2 regions of the Pseudomonas sp. 18-147 genome follow, and region 1 is predicted to be linked to the other one. Evidence: riboswitches for the same ligand, from Rfam matches in the RefSeq annotation. Region 1 holds a riboswitch; the other holds the start of a gene.
What was found. Region 1 has a riboswitch for cobalamin ahead of cobW (cobalamin biosynthesis protein CobW). Riboswitches for the same ligand answer to the same signal wherever they lie in the genome.

Region 2: another riboswitch for cobalamin. It lies ahead of btuB (TonB-dependent vitamin B12 receptor); the one in region 1 lies ahead of cobW (cobalamin biosynthesis protein CobW).

Annotation. Positions count from the first base shown of each region.
Region 1 is NZ_CP182296.1:2,329,472-2,332,977, forward strand. It holds gene ACM0M4_RS11235 (CbtA family protein) at 1-686, opposite strand, end outside; gene ACM0M4_RS11240 (CbtB domain-containing protein) at 704-886, opposite strand; cobalamin riboswitch at 989-1,138, opposite strand; cobalamin riboswitch at 1,197-1,387, shown strand; gene cobW (cobalamin biosynthesis protein CobW) at 1,509-2,561, shown strand; gene cobN (cobaltochelatase subunit CobN) at 2,637-3,506, shown strand, end outside.
Region 2 is NZ_CP182296.1:4,257,565-4,261,070, forward strand. It holds gene cobO (cob(I)yrinic acid a,c-diamide adenosyltransferase) at 1-16, opposite strand, end outside; gene btuB (TonB-dependent vitamin B12 receptor) at 80-1,918, opposite strand; cobalamin riboswitch at 2,015-2,222, opposite strand; gene ACM0M4_RS20140 (FUSC family protein) at 2,270-3,506, opposite strand, start outside.

The DNA.
Region 1 (3,506 bases):
CCCCGGTTGCGCCGGAACAGCCAGGCAGCGGCCAGGCCGAGGGCGGCCCAGAACAGCGCATTGCTGACCAGCGAGGCGACCACGAAACGCTGGGCCAGGGCTTCCGGCGCCAGGCTGGCATGGACCTCGGGCTGCGGCGCGCCGAACAGGTGCGGCAGCGCCAGCAGGACGGCGCCGACCAGCTTCAGCGGCCAGTTGCCGCCGAACACCAGCAGGGCCAGGCCCACCGCGGTGGCGGCGGCGGTGGCGATCCACCAGTACTGGCGTTGCACCAGGTCGGCCGCGGCGGTACCCGGCAGCTCCGGCGGCAGGCCCAGCGACGGCGCCAGGCAGAACACCGCGTAGCCGGCCAGGCCCCAGAGCAGGCCCTGCCAGGTCTGGCCCGGCGCGCGCAGGGTGAAGAGGCCGGCGAGCATCAGGGCGAAGCCGACCGCCACCACCAGGTTGCCGCCGGTGGTGGAGAGGGTACGCTGCCAGCCGTCCTCCGGCTCCCAGGCCTCCTCGTCGTGGACATGGGCGGCGACGCCGGGGGCGTGTTCGTGGGGCTGGGCCGCGACCGGCTCGCTCTTCTCGTAGGTCTCCGCCTCGAGGATCAGCGGGGTGACCCAGAGAATCTGCAGCAGGGTCAGCAGCAGGGCGGCGAGCAGGCCGGCGAAGCCGGCGGTCTGGGCGATGCGCTTGATCATTCTGGTTCCCTCGCGACTCAGTGGCAGGGGAAGCCGGAGCTGTGCCGGGTATCGTGGGCGGCGTTGTGTACCGCGTCGATGTGCGAGAAACCGGCGAAATAGACCAGCAGCGCGCCGAGCAGGCCGGCGCCGATGGCCAGGCTCAGTCGCTTCGACAGGGAGGTGGTGGAGCTGGCGTGCGCCAGGGTGCTGCTGGACATGGTGCGTTCCCTCTGGATTGGCATGGGCGTGGCAGAGGAGTACGCACGAGGAACAGGCCCGGACGGCCCGCTTCACGCTTGCGCCCGCCCACCGCGGGTGAATCAAACGAAAGGTTCCAGGCCGGTCTCCGGGCTCGCGCGCGATGCGCTTACCGTTGCGGGGGCAGCGCCGGACTGGCTCGGAGAGCGTCACCGGCTTCCCGTTTCACCTCGTGCGCGCCGGCACGAGACACCTGGGACAACCCGCCTAGGACAGCATGAAGGACCGCCGGGCGTCAACCGGCCCGATTGACCCTGGCCCGCGCACTGCGTAGCCTTGCCGGTTCGAGGTTCCTCGCCGGCGACGGCGGGGCTAAGAGGGAACGCGGTCGATGCCGCGGCTGCCCCCGCAACTGTGAACGGCGATCGTTCCCCAATGCCACTGCGTGACGCGGGAAGGCGGGGAACCGGCGGAGACGCCAGACCGTGAGCCAGGAGACCTGCCTCGTCGATCCCGTGGCGCGATGCCCGGGGACAAGACTTCCATACAACCGGGCGGGGTGATCCGGTGGCGAATCCGTTGCGCGGCCCCTGCGTCCGCGCCACTCGTCCGCATGCCCGCCGAGCTGAACAAGGGCTGCCCATGAAAACCCTGGCGAAACTCCCCGTCACCATCGTCACCGGCTTCCTCGGCGCCGGCAAGACCACCTTGCTCCGGCACATGCTGGACAACGCCGAAGGCCGGCGCATCGCGGTGATCGTCAACGAGTTCGGCGAACTCGGCATCGACGGCGAGATCCTCAAGCAATGTTCCATCGGCTGCAGCGAAGAAGAGGCGCAGGGCCGCGTTTTCGAGCTGGCCAACGGTTGCCTGTGCTGCACCGTGCAGGAAGAGTTCTTCCCGGTGATGCGCGAGCTGGTGGCGCGCCGCGGCGACCTTGACCAGATCCTCATCGAGACCAGCGGCCTGGCCCTGCCCAAGCCGCTGGTGCAGGCTTTCCAGTGGCCGGAAATCCGCAACGCCTGCACGGTCGACGCGGTGATCACCGTGGTCGACAGTCCGGCGGTGGCGGCCGGTACCTTCGCCGCCCATCCCGAGCAGGTGGACCAGCAACGCCGCCAGGACCCCAACCTCGACCATGAATCGCCGCTGCACGAACTGTTCGAGGACCAGTTGGCCAGTGCCGACCTGGTGATCCTGAACAAGGCCGACCAGCTCGACGCCGAGGCCCTGGCGCGGGTCCGCGCGGAGATCGCCGGGGAGCTGCCGGCGGCGGTGAAGATCGTCGAGGCGAGCCGGGGCGAGCTGCCGCTGCCGGTCTTGCTGGGACTCAACGCCGAGGCCGAGCTGCACATCGACGGCCGGCCGACCCACCACGACCACGAAGGCCACGAGGACCACGACCACGACGAGTTCGACTCCTTCCACGTCGATCTCCCCGAGGTGGAGGAAGCTGCGCTGCTCGAGGCCCTCGGCGAGCTGGTGGAGCGTCACGACATACTTCGCATCAAGGGTTTCGCCGCCATTTCGGGCAAGCCCATGCGCCTGTTGGTACAGGGCGTCGGCAAGCGCTTCGACAGGCATTTCGACCGCAAGTGGCTGGCCGACGAAGTCCGCAGCACCCGGCTGGTGGTGATCGGCCAGGAGCTGGACCAGGCCGCCATTGCCAACCAGCTGCGCACAGCGCTTGCCTGATCCGTGATCCCCGGCCGGGGCCGGCGATGGCGATTCGCCGGCCCCAGCTTCTTGCGTCCTACCGGTAGAACGTCCATGCACCTGTTGCGCACCCAACCCGGCGGCTTCGTTCCCGACGACGGCATCGCCCACCTGGCCCAGACTCCCGCCGAGCTGGTGATCCTCTGCAGCGGCGATTCGCACCTCGCATTGCTGGCCGAGGCCGCCCGTGCGCTGCCGGACGACTACCCGAGCCTGCGCCTGGCCAACCCCATGCAGTTGCAGAACCACGCCTCGGTGGACCTCTACGTCGAGGAAGTGCTGCGGCACGCGCGGGTGATCCTGCTTTCGCTGCACGGCGGCATCGGCTACTGGCGCTACGGCGTGGAGCAACTGGTGGCGCTGGCCGAGCGCGGCGCGCTGCTGATCCCGGTGCCCGGCGACGACCGCCCCGACCCGGAGCTGAGCGCCCTTGGCAACCTGCCGGCGGAGCAGGCCGAGCGCTTCTGGCAATACTTGCGCCAGGGCGGCCTGGAGAACGCCGGGCAGTTCTACCGCTGCCTGGCCAGCCAGTGCCTCGGCCGCGACTACGCCTGGCGCGAACCGCAGGCGCTGCCGCGGGTGGCACTGTTCCATCCACGGCATGCCGAGGTGACCCTGGAACACTGGCGTGCCGACTGGCAGGCCGGGCGTCCGGTGGTCGCGTTGCTGTTCTATCGCACCCACCTGCAGGCAGCCAACACCGCCTTCATCGCACGCTTCTGCGAACGCCTCGCGGCGCAGGGGCTCAACCCGTTGCCGATCGCGCTGGCCAGCCTCAAGGAAAGCGCCTGCCTGGCGCAGGTGGAAGACTGGCTGGAGCGCAGCGACGCCGCGCTGATCGTCAATACCACCGGTTTCGCCCAGTCCAATCCGGAGGCGCCCGAGTTGCGTCCGTTCCGTCGCGACGTGCCGGTATTGCAGGCG
Region 2 (3,506 bases), 1.9 Mb from region 1:
CGGGGGATTCGTTCATCGTCGATCACTCCTTGCGGCGACGCGGCCGCGCCGTCGCCTCGTTCATTCGAAATACCCGGCCTCACAGGGCCTGGTAGCGCACGCTGAGGTAGACCGCCTGGCCAGGCTGGTTGTAGCCATACGCGGTTTCGTAGTCGGCACCGAACAGGTTGGCGATCCGGCCCTGCAGGCGCCATTCGTCGTTCAGCCGGTACTCGCTGCGCAGGTCGAGGGTGGCGTAGCCGCCCAGGCGCACCTCGTTGGCCGGGTCATCATAGCGTCGGCCTTCGGCGTGCACGCTGGCGCCCAGCGAAAGACGCTCGAAGCGCCGGTCCAGTTCCAGGTTGAACATCCGCTGCGCCCGGCGCGGCAGTTCGTTGCCGTCGTTGACGCCGCCGGAACGGTTTTGCGGGTCGAGGAAGGTCGCGTTGGCGTTCCAGTCCCAGCCCAGCCACTGGCTGCCGAGGACCAGTTCGACGCCACGGATGCGCGCTTCGTCGATGTTGAACGGCACATAAAGCCCCTGACGGGTTGTATAGGTGATCAGCGAGTCGATGTCCGTACGATAGGCATTCACCGCCCAGTGCCCCCAGTCGTGCGTACCGCTGAGACCGACCTCCAGGCTGCGCGAAGTCTCGGCGTCCAGGTCGGGATTGCCGTAGTCGGGGAGGTAGAGTTCGTTGAAGGTCGGCGCCTTGAACGCCGTCCCGTAGCTGACGGTGAAGCGCAGCGCGTCGCTCAGCGCGTAGCCCCAGGCGGCGCTGCCGGTGTCGTGCACGCCGAACTGCTGGTTGTCGTCGCGGCGCAGGCTCAGTTGCCAATCCTGGCGACCGTACCGGCCGAGGTACTGGGCGAACCAGCCTTTGTTCAGCCGCGAGTCGACGCTGAAGGCTTCGCTGCTGCTGATCTCGTCCTTCTGCCAGTCGTAGCCGAGGGTCAGCACATGGCCTTCGGCCAGGGTCAGGTCGTTCTGCCAGGACAGGCTGTCGCGACGGGTATCGAAGCGCGAGTAGAAACGGCCATCCTGATAGGCATCGGCCTTGTCCTCGCTGCGCCCTGCCTGGAGGGTCACCAGCCAGGGATCGAGCGGAGTGAAGCGGGCACGGCCGCCGACCAGGTTCTGCTCGCCGTCGGCGTTGGTATTGAAACCAGAGTTGCCGAGGACCTGGTCATAGTCGTTGTGCGACTTGGCCCTGACCAGGGTGCCGTCGAGTTCCAGGCCATTGTCGAAGCGATAGCCGCCGCGCAGGTTGCCGGACAGGTTGCGGTAGCCGTCTCGGTCTGGCTCATAGCCCGCAGTACCGGCGCGCTTGGTATTGATCCCCGCCGTATCGAAGCTGCTCACCCCGAGGCTGTACCAGCCGTTGCCGGCGCCGCCGCTGACCCCGGCGCTGCCCTCCAGGGTCTGATGGGTGCCGTAACCGGCGGAGAAGAACGGCTTGGCGCCCTGGCCGTCGCCGCGCCGGGTGAAGATCTGGATCACCCCGCCGATGGCCTCCGAGCCGTACAGGCTGGAACGCGGCCCGCGGACCACCTCGATGCGCTCGATCAGCTCCACCGGCAAGTCCTGGAACGCGGTGAGGCCAGCGCTGGCCGAGCCGACCTTGATGCCGTCGATCAGCACCAGCACATGGTCGGACTCGGTGCCGCGCAGGAACAGCGTGGTGTTCTTGCCGAAACCGCCGTTGTTCGCCAGCGACACGCCGGGTACCTGGCGCAACAGCTCCGGCACGCTGCGCGCCTGGCTGCGCTCGATATCCTCGCGGTCGATGACGCTCACCGCCGCCAGGCTCTGGGAAGCGGTCTGGGCGGTACGGGTGGCGGTCACCACCTGGTCGGCAAGGCTGACCGGTTCGGCCAGGCTCAGGGAAGACGCGCCGCACAGCGCCACGGCTGCCGGGGTCAGGAAAACTCTGTTCATGCTCTGCGCTGCTCCGTCGCTCTCACCCGCGCGACCTGGGTCGAGGCAGACGGAGGACGAAGCGACGGCAGGAGACGTCCGACAGCGCCCTCCGCGATGCCGTGGGTGCGTCAGGCCGGTCTCCGGGCTCGCGAGCGAAGCGCTGGACGCTTCCAGCCGCGCCTTCCCATGCCGGAGCACAGTGGTCATCGAGCGGCTGTCTGATTCGCCTACCGTTGCGGGGGCAGCGCTGGCCTGGTTCCGACGGAACGCACCAGCTTCCCTGTTTCACCCCTTGCGGGGCACCTGTCGCAAGGCGCGCAGCTTAGTGGTTCGGGGCTTGCGCGGTCAATGTGGGCGGCCACCGCAGAACTAGCGCCCGGCTCCGGGGAGCGGGTCCGCGCGCAGCGCCGTCCCGGCCGGAGCATGGCTGCGGCACCACTGCCGCCAGGTGGCCTGCAACTGCACCAGCGCGGCGCCGGCCAGCTCGCCGCGTTCGCTGCCGGCCAGCGGGCTGGCGGCCAGGGCCTTGAGCAGGCGCGCGGTCGGCGGGTCGAGGGCGTGTTCACGCTCAGCCCGCGGGCCATCGCCCAGCAGCGCCAGGCGCAGGCGCCGCAGGTAGCGGTCGCGGGCCTGCGCCAGGGACGCCGGGACCTCCTCCAGGCACTGCCGCAGGTAGAGCAGCTCGTCGCCGAAGTCGAGTCCCATCAGGCCGTCCGACCAGGGCTGGCGGCGCCCCTCCGGCAAACGGTCGTAGCGCTGCGCCAGGCGGATCAGGCGATCCGCGGTGCGCCCGCCGAACCAGGCCTCGGCCTGCGCCGGCGAGCGCAGGGTGAGCCGCGCCAGGTCGCCGAGGGTGGCCTGCAGCATGCGCCGGTAATGGCGTTCGCCCGGCCGCAGGCTGACCAGGTTGAACACCAGCACGGCGAAGGCCACCCCGAGCACCGTCGACAGGGCGTTGTTGAGGAAGTGCGCGAGGTCGTAGCTCATGCTGTTGCTCGGCGCGACGTTCTTCACGAAGAAGATGCAGAACGGCGAGGCGATCCCGGCCAGGCTCGCCCGGTTCACGCACAGCGCGGCGAAGAACAGCGGTACGCCCAGGCCCAGGCAGAGCAGCGGGAAGCCGTCCACGCCGGGCAGGTAGAACAGTGCGACGAAGCCGGCCAGCGGGATCGACAGGAGGATCCCGCGAAGGAAGTTCAGGCCGGCCTGGGCCGGGTTGTCGCGGCTGGCGAAGAGACTCAGCACCACGCCGGTGATCGACACCGCGCCCAACCCGCTCGGCCAGGCGCTGGCCAGCCAGAACGCGGCCACGCAGAGGAACGCCAGGGCGCTGCGCAGGCCGAACAGCACGCCGCGCTCGATGTCCCGGTGCCAGGCGATGGCGCCCGGCGCCTGGCGGGTGGGCGCGCCATAGACCAGCGCCTCGACGCTGCGCCCGGCCGCCCTCGCCTCGCCGAGCAGGCGTTCGAGGCAGACCAGGCACAGGTGCAACTGTCCGTGCGCCGCGTCCAGCGCCAGGCGCAAGCGCTGCCGGCAGGCCTCGAACTCGGCCTGGCGGCCCTCGCGCAACAGTGCCTCGAGTTCTTCCAGCCAGGGCTGCAAGGCG